Regions from separate parts of the Brevibacterium sp. LAARM3_SD1 genome, predicted to be linked through region 2. Evidence: predicted binding sites of a transcription regulator. Region 2 holds the regulator's gene; the other holds the start of a gene.

Region 1 (7,393 bases), on a different contig from region 2:
TTCCGGGACCGTCGTCGCTGTGGTTCGACGCCGAGGGCAACCGCTTCCCGGCCCCGAACTACCCCGGTTCCGATACGAATCGGACGATGCGCACGATCCTGGACACCGGACACGACTATTCGTGGTTCGTGCTCAACGAGTCGATCATCCGCAAGGAATTCGCGCTCTCCGGTTCGGAGCAGAACCCGGACCTCACGGAGAAGGACATTCGGATCACGCTCGATCGGGTGCGCTCCTCCGATGCCCCGGGACCGATCGAGGCCTTCAAGAAGTACGGCTCCGACTTCGTCGTGGCCGAAACCACCGAGGAACTGGTCGCGGGAATGAACGAACGCTCCCGGGGACCGGTCATCGATCATGACCACATCGTGGAGCAGATCCGGCAGCGGGACCGGCAGACCGAGCACGGCTTCTCCAAAGATGCGCAGGTCCAAGCCATCCACAATGCGCGGTCCTATCTGGGCGACAAGATCGTGCGCGCGGTCAAGCCGCACAAGATCCTCGACCCCGCGCACGGACCGCTCATCGCGGTGCGGCTGAGCCTGCTCTCGCGCAAGACGCTCGGAGGGCTGGAGACGAACCTCGACGGGCAGGTCCTGGCGGGATCCGGCCCGGCTGCACTCGGCGGGCCCGGTGGCGGCGACAATGCAGGTGGTCCAGGCGCCGAAGACTTCAACACACCGATCCCCGGCCTGTATGCGGCCGGCGAGGTGACCGGTTTCGGCGGCGGCGGAATGCACGGCTACAACGCGCTCGAGGGCACCTTCCTCGGCGGGTGCATCTTCTCCGGCATGCGCGCCGGCCGCGCTGCTGCCAAGCAGGGCCGGGCCGGCGGCGCAGGTGAGTCTTGAGGCGACGCCTGGACACCCGCAAACCTCATCCGCACCCAACGACGGAGAACACACATGACCACCACCGCGCAGGCAGACCTCACCATCCTTGTCACGGGCGGCACCTCGGGCATCGGCCGAGCCCTCGCCGAGGCGCTGGCGGCGAAGGGCTGCACGGTACTGACGACCAGCCGCAACCCCGACCGCCTCGCACCTGCCGAGCGGATCCCCGGTGTCCGGTATCTGCGACTCGATCTGGCCGACCCGGATGGTCCGGACGCCCTGGCAGAGGAACTCGAGGATCTCGGCCTGCTCGACGACATCGATGTGCTCATCAACAACGCCGGTGAGAGCCAGTCGGGTCCGTTCGAAGAGCTGCCGGCCGAGGCCATAGAGCGACTCTTCCGCACCAACGTGTTCGGACCCGTTCGGCTGAGCCAGCTCGTTCTGCCCAGTATGCGTGCGCGCCGCCGGGGGCGCATCATCATGGTCGGGTCGATGCTCGGCAGCTTTCCCTTGGCCCACCGCAGTTCGTATTCAGCGGCGAAGGCGGCTCTGCGTACTTTCGCCACGGCGGCACGGCAGGAGCTTTCACCCTTCGGTGTGTGGGTGAGCACCGTCGAACCGGGTTCGATCGCCACGGGAATCGGGCTGCGGCGGACGAAGTACCTCGAGGAGGGCTCACCCTATACGGACGACGTCACGACGATGCTCGAGCATCTCGATGCCAACGAACGCGGAGGCATTCCTGCTGAGAAGGTCGCCGCCACGATCGTCGATGCGATGGTCGCGCCGAGGCCGCGAGAGTTCTACGCCGTCGGCAGCAGGGCACCGCTGCCGTTTCTGCTCAAGCGCGCACTTCCGCGCGAACTCCTGTCGAAGATCGTCGCCGCCCAGCACGGTCTGAAGCGGTGAGCGCAGGCGGTCCGTTCCCAGCCGCCCTACTGCAGGCGGGACGGGATGAGGTGTTGGGTGGTCGAGATGCCGAGCACCCGCTGCTGCCGGGACAGGTTGTACGTCCGATCCGACTGCAGGTATCTGACGAGGAAGAGCTTCGCTCGGTCCCCGCGCTTGAACACGCCCTTGATCTTGAGTCCCAGCTTCGCCGACACCAGCGCCTTGTCCTTCGCGACACCCTCGATGACGACCTGGTCATAGCCCATCCGAGCAAAATGAGTGACCACAGCCTCTTTGAGCCGGTACGGAATCGGGTCACCGATATTGAAGGGACCCGCCGCCGAAGGCACGTCGAGGCAGGCGAGCGCTGCCCGCACCACATTGCCGACATGCGTCAGGGTGATCTTCTGTCGTCCGCCGCCGGGCAGCCGCAGCACACCCTTCTTCGACATCCGCGACAGGAACGGCATGAGCATCGTCTCCCCCGGACCGTAGACAGCCGCAGGACGCAGGATCGCAGCATCGGGACGGAGCCTCATGACGAGCTGCTCGGCGAGAGCATGGGTGCGAGAGTACGCGTCGTCGAAGTCGTTGGGGTCCTTCGGCCCGGCCTCCTCCCACAGCTCTGCGTGGGGTTCGGACTCGGAGTACACCGTCGTCGAGGACACATGGACGATGCGAGCCGTCGGGAAGGCGTCGAGGACATTGCGCGTGCCCGTCACCTTCACGTCATAGAGAGCGTCGTCATCGGCGCTGACGGAGGCGATTCCGGCACAGTGGAAGACCGCGGTCACATTCTTGGCCAACGAGGTCACCGACGCGGAGGCAGGTTCGGTGATGTCCCAGTGCTGGAAGTTCACCCCGGGGATCTCGGGATCTCGCCGGCACAGCGCGTAGACCGTTTCGTCCCTTTCGGCGAGTGCCCGTGCAATGGCACCACCGATGAAGCCGCTGGCTCCGGTCACTATCACCGCCACGACGTTCCCTTTCTCATCTTCACAACCGCCGCCTCAGCGACGGTGCTGCCACTGCGGCTCCCTTTTCGTCAGGAAGGCGTCGATCCCCTCCTGCGCATCGGCCGCGACGGCGTTGTCCGCCATCACCTGCGACATCCGCGCATAGGCATCAGCCACAGGCAGTTCCCGCTGTTCGTAGAACGCGGCCTTTCCTACGGCAACTGTAGCCGACGAGGCGGACGCAACTTTGAGAGCCAATTCCAAGGTGGCGGACTCGAGGTCGGCGTCGGCGACGACGTCGGAGACGAGACCGAACTTCAGCGCATCCTCGGCGGTCACGAAATCACCGGTCAGCAGCATCCGCATCGCCTGCTTCTCCGGCACCGCACGGGAGAGCGCCACCATCGGAGTCGAACAGAACAGACCGATCTTCACTCCCGGAGTTGCGAATCTGGCGGACTCGGCGGCAACGGCCAGATCGCAGGTCGCCACCAGCTGGCAGCCGGCCGCCGTGGCCACACCCTGCACCTGCGCGATGACCGGCTGCGGGATGGTCTGGATGAGCTGCATCAGTCGGGCACAGGCGTCGAACGTGGTCTGCTGCGTCTCCAGATCCGCCCCGCGGATCTCGGTGAGGTCATGACCGGAGCTGAAGACAGGACCGGCGGTGATGAGGATGACCGCGCGCACATCGGTGCGGTCGGCCACCTCGGTGAGGGTGTCGATGAGGTCTTCCATGACCGTCAGCGACAGTGCGTTGCGCGTGGACGACCGGTTGATCGTCACGGACGCGACTCCGTCGTCGAGCTGCGCGAATACAATTGATTCCGACATAGCCTCATTCTGCCAAAGGTCACCGGGCCCGGCGCGGAATCTGCGCCGACATTTTCCACCCGCCTCCGGACATATCCGCCCCGGTGGGAGTGGTTCGGAGGGACTGGCATGACCACACTGCTGATGATCATCGGATTCGGAGCCGCCACCTCGGTGGTGGTCGGATTGGGGCAGAAGCTCAAGCTTCCGTGGCCGGCACTCATGGTCCTCATCGGCATCGCCGGTGCGTTCATCCCCACCTTCGCCGAGGTGGCCATCGATCCGGAGCTCGTCCTCCCTCTCTTCCTGCCGCCCCTGCTCTTCGCCGCCGCACAGAAGACATCGTGGGCGCTGTTCGCGATCCGGTGGCGCACGATCCTCGGCATGTCCGTGGCCCTGGTCGGTGTCACCGTGGCCGCCGTCGCCGGGTCCGCTGTCTTCCTCATCCCCGGAATCACCATCGCCGCGGCCATCGCGCTCGGCGCCATGCTCGCCCCACCCGACCCGGTCGCTGTCGAAGCCGTGGCCAGCACCGTGTCGATCCCCCGCCGCATCATGTCGACCCTGCAGAGCGAAGGCCTGTTCAACGATGCCGCCTCCCTGGTCATCTTCCAGACCGCGATGGCCGCGGTATTGGCCGGCACCGAGGTGGACTACGCAGACCTGGCCGTGTCGTTCGTCGTCTCCGCCGTCGTGGCGATCATCGTCGGCCTGGTGCTGTCATTCGCCGCCTGGTGGGTGATGGAGAAGATCGATCACACGATCGCTCGGTCCTCCCTCATGCTCGTCCTGCCCTTCGGCGTCTACCTCGTGGCCGAGCACTTCCACGCCAGCGGGGTCATCGCCGTCGTCGTGGCCGCTCTCGAAGTGCGGCGCCGCGATGTCGAGGGGAACTCCGCGGAGCGGGTGACGCAGAACTCGACGTGGCAGGTCCTCGAGATGCTCATCACCGGTATCGCCTTCGGACTCATCGGCCTCGATCTGCGTCTCATCGTCGAATCCGAACACGCCGACCTCGGGCGAGCGATCCTCGTCGGTGTCCTCATCGCCGTCGTGGTCGTCGCCGTCCGTTTCGTCTGGCTGGTGCTCGGCACTGTCATCGAACGCAAGAGACGCGGGGAGGATCCGGATGCCGCGCCTTTGAGCGTCCGCGACGCCACGCTGATGACCTGGGGCGGGATGCGCGGCCTCGCCACGGTCGCCTTGGCGCTGTCGATCCCGGCCACGACGAGTTCCGGTGCTCCGTTCCCCGGCCGGTCCTATGTCGTCGTCGCGGCCGCGGTGGTCCTGCTGCTCACTCTGGTGCTGGCGGGCCTGAGCTTTCCGACCGTCGTCGCTCTCCTCGGCATCGACGACGAGGCGGAGAAGGAACATCAGGCGACCAGGGACATCGCTCTGCGTGCCTACAAGGCTGCGATGCGCGAGATCAAGAACGATGACAGTCTGCCCGACGACGTCATCGAACCCCTGCGGGCGAGGTTCAAAGTCCTGCACGATCAGCTCAGCGGAACCACCGATGACCAGGCGAGCTCGGAGCAGGCGATGGCGTTCAAGGAACACCGGGAGCAGGTGCTGGCCGTGCAGAAGAAGGCCATGCAGTCCGCGCGCGCCGAGGTGCTCAAGGCCCGGCGCGAACGCGGCACCGATCCGGAGATCGCCGACCGCGTGCTCCACCGCTTCGACCTCCAGTCGGTCATCACGAGGTAGGGACGGGCGAGGTTTCAGGCGGGCGAGGTTTCGGTGAGAACTGGGCGGGGCTGGCGGGGTACCGCTCGGGCGATTCCGGGTCGGTCGCCTCGGCGAATTTTCCCTTCGAAATCCAGGGTTGAGTGGAATAGACTCAACTTTGTTGGTGTTGATCCTTTCGAGAGCTGTAATCAGCACAGAATTTCATGAAGGAGATGCGCATGGACGCACAGATGACAACGAAATCCCGGGAGGCGCTGCAGACCGCCGTCAACGATGTCGTCGCCCGGAAGAACAACCAGATAGAACCGGCCCACCTCGTCGCAGCCCTGCTCGGCCAGCCCGATTCGCTGGCCGCCACCCTGCTGACGAAGGTCGGTGCCGACCCCCAGACGGTGCTGCGGTCCATCGAATCCGTGATCAGCAGATTCCCCACCGTCAGCGGTTCCACCGTCAGCCAGCCCGGACTGTCCCGGGCCGGGCTGGAGATGATGAATCTGGCGCAGGAGGAGATGACCGCTCTCGGCGATCAGTTCGTCTCCACCGAGCACCTGCTGCTGGCCGCCGCGGCCGGCCAGGACGGCGCCGGTGAGGCGCTGCGTGCGAATGGGGCGAACCGGGACGCGCTGCTCGCGGCTCTGCCCGAACTGCGCGCCGGGAAGAAGGTCACCTCGGAGAACCCAGAGGAGACGATGCAGTCGCTGGAGAAGTTCGGCATCGATCTCACCGCCGTCGCCCGTGAGGGCAAGCTCGATCCGGTGATCGGTCGCGATAAGGAAGTGCGCCGCGTTGTGCAGGTGCTCTCCCGCAGGACGAAGAACAACCCCGTCCTCATCGGTGAGCCCGGCGTCGGCAAGACCTCCGTCGTCGAAGGCCTGGCCCAGCGGATCGTGGCTGGTGACGTGCCCGAGTCGCTGCGCGACAAGACGCTCATCAGCCTCGACCTGTCCGCCATGGTCGCCGGTGCGAAGTACCGCGGCGAGTTCGAGGAGCGGTTCAAGGCCGTGCTCGAGGAGATCAAGAACGCCGACGGCCGGATCATCACCTTCATCGACGAGCTCCACACGATCGTCGGTGCCGGTGCCGGCGGGGACTCCTCGATGGACGCGGGCAATATGCTCAAGCCGATGCTCGCCCGCGGTGAGCTGCGGATGATCGGCGCCACCACGCTGGACGAGTACCGCGAGAACATCGAGAAGGACCCTGCCCTGGAGCGGCGGTTCCAGCAGGTGTTCGTCGGCGAGCCCAGCGTCGAGGACACGATCGCGATCCTGCGCGGGCTCAAGGAGCGCTACGAAGCCCACCACAAGGTCACCATCAACGACGGTGCCCTGGTCGCTGCCGCGACGATGTCGAACCGGTACATCACCGGCCGACAGCTGCCGGACAAGGCCATCGACCTCGTCGACGAGGCGGCTTCCCGCCTGCGGATGGAGATCGATTCGGCTCCGGTCGAGATCGATGAGCTCCGCCGTGCCGTCGACCGTCTGAAGATGGAGGACATGGCGCTGGCGAAGGAGACCGACTCCGCGTCGATCGAGCGGTTGAGCGCCCTGCGTGCCGATCTCGCCGACAAGGAGGAGGAGCTGCGCGGGCTCGAGGCGACCTGGGAGTCCCAGCGTGCCGGCCTCAACCGGGTCGGTGAGCTGAAGACGAAGCTCGACGAGCTGCGTTCGGCCGCCGAGAAGGCTCAGCGCGACACGGACCTCGAGACCGCATCCCGTCTGCTCTACGGCGAGATCCCCGCCGTGCAGAAGGAGATCGCCGAGGCCGAAGCAGCAGAGGCTCAGGCCGACGCCGGTCAGACCTCGGATCCGATGGTCTCGGACAAGGTCTCGAGCAGCGATATCGCCGAGGTGGTCTCCTCGTGGACGGGCATCCCCGCCGGACGCCTCGTCCAGGGCGAGGTCGAGAAGCTGCTCGGCGCGGAGGGCATCCTCGGTGAACGTCTCATCGGGCAGAAGAGCGCCGTCGCCGCGGTCTCCGATGCCATTCGCCGTTCGCGGGCCGGCGTGGCCGACCCGGATCGTCCGACCGGTTCGTTCCTGTTCCTCGGACCGACGGGCGTCGGCAAGACGGAGCTGGCGAAGTCGCTTGCGGACTTCCTCTTCGACGACGAGAAGGCCCTGATCAGGATCGATATGAGCGAATACGGTGAGAAGCACACCGTGTCCCGCCTCGTCGGTGCCCCTCCGGGCTACGTCGGATACG
Region 2 (7,393 bases):
CAACCGCCTCGGCGGTGACGACTGGGATCAGCGCATCGTCGACTGGCTGGTCGAGCAGGTCAAGAACAACTACGGCGTGGACCTGACCAAGGATGCCACCGCTCTGCAGCGCCTCAAGGAAGCCGCTGAGCAGGCCAAGAAGGAACTGTCCTCGGCCACCAGCACGAACATCTCGCTGCAGTACCTGTCGATGAGCGAGAACGGACCCATCCACCTGGATGAGACTCTCACCCGTGCGAAGTTCGAGGACCTGACCAAGGACCTCCTCGAGCGCACCAAGGCTCCGTTCCACGCAGTCATGAAGGACGCCGGCGTCTCCGTCAGCGACATCGACCACGTCGTCCTCGTCGGCGGTTCGACCCGTATGCCCGGCGTCTCCGCCGTCGTCACCGAACTCACCGGAGGCAAGGAGCCCAACAAGGGCGTCAACCCCGATGAGGTCGTCGCCATCGGCGCCGCCGTCCAGGCCGGTGTCCTCGTGGGTGAGCGCAAGGACGTCCTGCTCATCGACGTCACCCCGCTCTCGCTCGGACTCGAGACCAAGGGCGGCGTGATGACCAAGCTCATCGAGCGCAACACCCCGATCCCGACCAAGCGTTCGGAGACTTTCACCACCGCTGAGGACAACCAGCCCTCCGTGTCGATCCAGGTCTTCCAGGGTGAGCGTGAGTTCACTCGCGACAACAAGAACCTCGGCACCTTCGAGCTGACCGGCATCGCTCCGGCTCCGCGCGGTGTGCCGCAGATCGAGGTCGCCTTCGACATCGACGCCAACGGCATCGTCCACGTGTCGGCCACCGACAAGGGCACCGGCACCGAGCAGTCGATGACGATCACCGGCGGTTCCGCACTGCCGAAGGAAGACATCGACCGCATGGTCCGCGAGGCCGAGGAGCACGCTGAAGAGGACAAGAAGCGCCGTGAGGCTGCCGACGTCCGCAACAACGCGGAGAACCTCGCCTACCAGACCGAGAAGCTGCTGACCGACAATGCCGACAAGCTGCCGGAAGAGCTCAAGACCGAGATGCAGGGCGACGTCGACGCCGTCAAGGAAGCCCTCAAGGGTGAAGACGACGACGCCGTGAAGAGCGCCTACGACAAGCTCGTGGAGAACCAGCAGAAGATCGGCGAAGCCATCTACAGCCAGCAGGGCGGTGCCGAAGGCGCCGAAGCTGCCGGTGAGGGCGCAGCCGATGCAAGCGCCGACGACGATGTCGTCGACGCAGAAGTTGTCGACGAAGAGGATGAGGAGAAGAAGTAATGACTGCCGAGGGCAACGACAAGTCGTCCGAGGAGCCAGGCTTCACCTTCAGTGACAAGCGCCGGGTCGATCCGAACACCGGTGAGGTCCGTCCCGAGGCCGACGCCCAGTCGGCCTCGGCCGGGGCCGGCGAGGAGCCGACCGCGGACCCGAACGCCGAACAGGCCGATGCCAGCGACCTCGGTGTGGACATCCCGTCCGACGCCTCGGGTCTCGAGGACATCGAGCCGGAGGCCGAGCCCGAACCGGGTTCGGAGGCAGCGGGATACCTGGCCGACCTCAAGCGCATCAACGCCGAATATGCGGCCTACCGGATGCGCGCCGACCGCGAACGTGAGCGTGCGGCACTCGGCGGCACGATCAAGGTCGTCGAGGCCCTGATCCCCGTGCTCGACGAGGTCAAGCTCGCTCGCGACAACGGCGATGTCACCGGGCCTTTCGAGACCCATGTGAACAAGCTCGTCGAATCGCTGAACAAGATCGGCGTCGAACAGTACGGAGAGGTCGGCGACGAATTCGACCCGAACATCCACGAGGCGCTCATGCAGCAGCCTTCGGATGAGGTCGAGAATCCGACGCTCTTCCTGGTCATGCAGCCGGGCTACCGGATCGGGGAGCGCATCATCCGCGCCGCCCGCGTCGGTGTCCAGCAGCCGGAGGACTGAGCAGCGACCATGATCGCCGAGGCGGCCACCCATCCCGTACGCCGGTTCACCGACGTACGGGGCCGGGGAACCGCCTCGGCGGCGGTCCGGATCTTCGGGGCGTTGCCCCGGGGATGCGGATTGTGAGAGGACAAGTGAATACCCTGATGACAGGATTGATTGGAAGGAAAGGAGGTGCCAGGTGAATACCGGACCTCAGAATGATTGGTTCGACAAGGACTTCTACAAAACCCTCGGCGTCTCCAAGGATGCTTCCGATGCCGAGATCAAGAAGGCCTATCGCAAGCTCGCGCGCAAGTATCACCCGGACGCCAACCCCGGTGATGAGAAGGCCGAGGAGAAGTTCAAGGAGATCGGCCAGGCCCACCAGGTGCTCTCCGACAAGGAGTCCCGGGCCCAGTACGATCAGGTCCGCGCCATGGGCGGCGGTGCCAGGTTCAGCGCAGGTTCCGGCGGACCCGGCGGGGCTGCCGGCGGCGGATTCGACGACGTGTTCTCCGACCTCTTCGGAGGCGGCGGACGTACGCGGACCCGCACGACCTACGGCGGCGGGGGAGACGTTCCCCCGGACCTGGCGGATCTGCTCGGCGGATTCGGCGGAGGTTTCGGCGGTGGCGGCGGATACGGCGGCTACCAGCCTCCGGTCAAGGGCGGCGACATCAAGTCGAGCACGACGCTGTCGTTCACCGAAGCCATCGACGGCGCCTCGGTGAAGCTGAACATGCCAGGCGGGAAGCCGCTGACCGTGCGCACCCCGATCGGGTCAAGGACGGGCAGAAGATCCGCCTGGCCGGCAAGGGCAAGACCAGCCCCAACGGCGGCGAGCCCGGTGATGTCATCCTCACCGTGCACGTGAGTCCGCACCCGGTCTTCACCCGCGATGGTGACAACCTGCGGATGGATCTGCCGATCAGCTTCGACGAGGCGGCCCTCGGCGCTGAGGTCAAGGTGCCGACCCTGGGCGGAATGCCCGTCAAGGTCAAGGTCGCACCGGGGACACCCTCGGGACGGACCCTGCGCGTGCGGGGCAAAGGTGTGAAGACGAAGAAGGGCTCCGGCGATCTGCTGGCGACAGTCGAGATCGTGGTGCCGAAGAATCTGTCCAAGGAAGCCAAGCAGGCAGTCGAGTCGTTCAAGGCCGCCACCGAAGGTGAGGATCCACGCGCCGGCTTGCTGGACAAAGCCAAGGCCAGTTGAGGTGGTGATGAACGATGCACATTTCGTCGAGTGCGGCGGTGTATGTCATCTCGGTGGCGGCGGATCTCGCCGGAATGCACCCGCAGACCCTGCGACAGTATGACCGACTCGGCCTCGTCACCCCCGAACGCACGGCAGGGAGAGGTCGGAGGTATTCCGGGAAGGACATCGCCAAGCTGCGGATGATCCAGCAGCTGTCGCAGGACGAGGGAGTCAACCTCGTCGGGATCAAGAAGATCATCGACCTGCAGAACCAGGTGGACGCGCTCAGGCACCGCAATGAGGAGCTCGAGGACGAGATCAGGGCGCAGCAGGCCGCGAAGGAACGCGATGCGCGTGTCTTCGCCGCCGGCACCGCCGGCGATGTCGTGTCGATCGCTCGCGGCCGCCGTCCGCAAGGGCGGCCCGAACCCGGCGCTCTGGTCCTCTACAACCGGTACCGGCGGCGCTGACCCGGTTCCTGCTGGGACGGCGATGATAGAGAAGGGCGCGAACCCGCGTGGGGTTCGCGCCCTTCTCTATCTGCGCTGAATGATCATTGGGCACCGATCCGGTGCCCACAATGTCCCCTGCCGACATCTGCCCGAAACAGAACCGACATGTGCGGAAACAATCGACTGCGATGATTGTCGTTGACATGGCCGACGCACACGTCAGGAACGCGCAATGACACTGTCTCCGAGCAGGACCACAGCACCTCCCGAGCCGCGGAACGAAGCAAAGCTCGCCGCCTCTGAGAGCCTCGAGGACTACACGCTCCGCTTCGCCCCCAGGTCGTACCGGAAATGGGCGCCGGGGGTCGTCGCGACGAGTGCGCTGGGCGGCATCGCCTACCTCGCCGACTTCTCGATCGGTGCAAACATCGGCATCGCCCACGGCACGGCGAACGGCATCCTCGGCATCCTCGTCGCGGCCCTCATCATCTTCCTCACCGGATGGCCGCTGGCGTTCTACGCCGCCCGCTACAACCTCGACCTCGATCTCATCACCCGCGGGTCGGGCTTCGGCTACTACGGGTCCGTCATCACCAACGTCATCTTCGCGACCTTCACCTTCATCTTCTTTGCCCTCGAAGGTTCGATCATGGCTCAGGGACTCTACCTCGGCCTCGGCATTCCCCGGCCGATCGGCTACCTCGTGTCCACCGTGCTCATCTTCCCGCTGGTCATCTACGGCATGAAGGTCCTCGCCAAGCTGCAGGTCTCCACGACCCCGCTGTGGCTGCTGCTCATGGTCATCCCCGTCGGCTACCTCATCGCCTGGCAGCCGGAATCGGTCGCCGACTTCTTCGCCTACACCGGCGAGGAGGGCGAAGGGGCGAACTTCGCCTCGGTCATGCTCGCCGCCGGAGTCTGCCTCTCGCTCATCGCCCAGATCGCCGAACAGATCGACTACCTGCGTTTCATGCCGCCGCGCACCCCCGAGAACCGGCGGAGCTGGTGGGCCGCCGTCATCCTCGCGGGGCCCGGTTGGGTGATCTTCGGGGCCACGAAGCAGATCATCGGCATGTTCCTCGCGGTCTACCTCATCGCCAACGTTCCCGGCGCCGTGAGCTTCGCGAACGAACCCGTCCAGCAGTTCCTCGCCACCTATCAGCAGATGATGCCGCAATGGCTGGCTCTCTTCCTCGCCGTGGTGCTCGTCGTCATCTCCCAGGTGAAGATCAATGTCACCAACGCCTACTCGGGGTCGCTGGCATGGACGAACTCCTACACCCGGATCACGAAGCGCTATCCCGGGCGGATCACCTTCCTCATCGTCAACCTGCTCATCGCGCTGGCGCTGATGGAGTTGAATATGTTCGACTTCCTCAACGCGATCCTCAGCTTCTACGCGAACCTCGCGATGTCGTGGATCTGCGTCGTCGCCGCGGACATCGCCATCAACAAGTATCTGCTGAAGCTCTCCCCGAAGATCCCCGAGTTCCGGCGCGGCATGCTCTACGACTGGAACCCGGTCGGAATCGTCTCACTGGTGCTCGCCGGCGGTATCTCCATCGCCATCTACTTCGGGGCGTTCGGGGCGACGGTCCAACCGTTCTCACCCCTGTTCGCCGTCGGCATCGCGATCGTCGCGACCCCGCTCATGGCGATCATCACCCGCGGCAGGTACTACCTGCGTCGGACGGACGACGGAATCGACCTGCCGATGTTCGACGAGCACGGCAACCCCTCGGGCGAGACCCTGCGCTGCCATGTGACCGAGATGGAGTTCGAACGTCCCGACATGATCGCTTCGGCGAAGACGGGAGAGAACGGGGAGCGTCTCTACCTCAGCTCACTCGCACTCTCGACCGACCGCCTCGGCGAGCACATCCTGCCCGCCGATCACCCGCGTGAACGCGCGGAGGACTGAAGGAACCACACAGAGACCATGCATTTCACACCGGCCGACGCCGAGAAGCTCCTCCTGTCCGTGGCGGGACTGGTCGCCAGGGACCGCCATGAACGGGGCATCGCCCTCAATTACCCGGAGACTGTTGCGCTGCTGAGCACCTGGGCCATCGAACGCGCCAGGGAAGGGGCAAGCGTCGAGGAGCTCATGACCACCGGTCGTGACGTCCTCACCCGCGAGGACGTGCTCGATGACGTCGCTGACATGCTCACCGACGTCCAGGTCGAGGCGACCTTTCCCGACGGGCGCAAGCTCGTGACCATCCACAACCCCATCGACTGAAGGACCGAACAAGTGGCAGGAACACGCGACCGCGGGCCGGGAGCCGTGCGGGTCCGACCGGGAGAGCGCGAACTCAATGTGCGTTCGAACCCGGACGATACGACGACGCTGACGATGGAGAACACAGGAGACCGACCGATCCAGATCGGCTCCCACGTTCATCTGCCCGACACGAATCCGGCGCTCGCCTTCGACCGCGACCGCGCGGCGGGATTCCGCCTCGACATCCCCGCAGGGACGTCGCTGCGCTTCGAGCCGGGAGCCTCGCGAACCGTGCCGATCGTCGCCCTCGGCGGGCTCCGGCATGTGGCCGGCATCAGCCTCCGCGGCTCCGAGGCGGGTGATCGCTGATGGCCCGGCTGTCAACCGAGCGATATGCCGCGCTCTACGGCCCCAGCCTCGGTGACCAGTTGCGGCTGGGTGACACTGACCTATGGATCGAGGTCGAAGAAGACCGCACCTTCGGCGGTGAGGAGTCGGTCTTCGGAGGCGGCAAATCGATCCGCGAATCGATGAATCAGGGAACGACGACCACAGCCGAGGGAGCACCCGACACGGTCATCACCAACGTCGTCGTCCTCGATTGGTGGGGAATCATCCGTGCCGACGTCGCATCCGAGCTGGGAGAATCGTCGCCCTCGGTCGGGCAGGGAACCCCGACATCGCCGACGGGGTGCACACGGACCTGCAGATCGGACCGTCCACCGACGTCATCTCCGGCGAAGGCCGCATTCTCACTGCGGGCGCCTTCGACTCCCATGTCCATCTGCTCTCACCCTCCCAACTCCACGAAGCGCTCGCCACCGGGATCACGACGATCGCCGGCGGCGGCACCGGTCCGTCCGAAGGCAGCAAAGCCACGACCGTGACGCCGGGAGCCTGGCACCTCGGAGCAATGCTTCGTGCCCTCGACGACATCCCGATGAACATCCTCCTGCTCGGCAAGGGCAACACGGTCTCCGCGGCCGGACTGGCCGAACAGGCACTCGGCGGAGCAGCTGGATACAAGGTCCACGAAGACTGGGGCGCGACACCTGCCGCGATCGACGCCGCACTTCAGGCCGCCGATGACCACGGACTGCAGGTGGCTCTGCATTCCGATTCCCTTAACGAGGCGGGCTTCGTCGAATCGACGATCGCGGCGATCGGGGGCCGCAGCATTCACGCCTTTCACGTCGAAGGCGCCGGCGGTGGGCACGCTCCCGACATCCTATCGATCGCGGCACTCGAGAACATCCTCCCGGGATCGACGAACCCGACCCTGCCTCACACCGTGAATACGGTCGCCGAGCACCTCGACATGCTCATGGTCTGCCACCATCTCAACCCGGCCGTGCCCGAAGACCTCGCGTTCGCCGAATCCCGCATCCGGGCGACGACGATCGCGGCCGAGGACCTGCTCCACGATATGGGAGCCCTGTCGATCACGTCCTCGGACGCTCAGGCGATGGGCCGCATCGGCGAAGTCATCACCCGCACCTGGCAGGTCGCCCACGTGATGAAGAATCGGGTGGGCAGCCTCGGCGAGACTCTGCCTGCGGACAACGAACGCGCCCGCCGCTATGTCGCCAAGTACACGATCAATCCCGCTATC

Evidence for each region. Region 2 encodes HspR, which represses chaperone genes until heat shock. Its sites were predicted from a motif close to AAGTTGAGTCNNNNNGACTCAACTT; they were not measured.
Region 1: clpB (ATP-dependent chaperone ClpB) is a predicted target of HspR. The motif match lies at 5,319-5,343, and genes of this name have one in related genera.

Annotation. Positions count from the first base shown of each region.
Region 1 is NZ_JBNFOL010000008.1:94,054-101,446, reverse strand. Features, by position in the region: gene AC2W7L_RS06840 (FAD-binding dehydrogenase) at 1-851, shown strand, start outside; gene AC2W7L_RS06835 (SDR family oxidoreductase) at 906-1,745, shown strand; gene AC2W7L_RS06830 (NAD-dependent epimerase/dehydratase family protein) at 1,772-2,692, opposite strand; gene AC2W7L_RS06825 (enoyl-CoA hydratase) at 2,738-3,517, opposite strand; gene AC2W7L_RS06820 (Na+/H+ antiporter) at 3,626-5,203, shown strand; gene clpB (ATP-dependent chaperone ClpB) at 5,404-7,393, shown strand, end outside.
Region 2 is NZ_JBNFOL010000006.1:15,302-22,694, forward strand. Features, by position in the region: gene dnaK (molecular chaperone DnaK) at 1-1,261, shown strand, start outside; gene AC2W7L_RS04895 (nucleotide exchange factor GrpE) at 1,261-1,926, shown strand; partial or broken gene AC2W7L_RS04900 (DnaJ C-terminal domain-containing protein) at 2,108-3,123, shown strand; gene AC2W7L_RS04905 (heat shock protein transcriptional repressor HspR) at 3,138-3,575, shown strand; gene AC2W7L_RS04910 (purine-cytosine permease family protein) at 3,790-5,478, shown strand; gene AC2W7L_RS04915 (urease subunit gamma) at 5,497-5,799, shown strand; gene ureB (urease subunit beta) at 5,812-6,150, shown strand; partial or broken gene AC2W7L_RS04925 (urease subunit alpha) at 6,150-7,393, shown strand, end outside.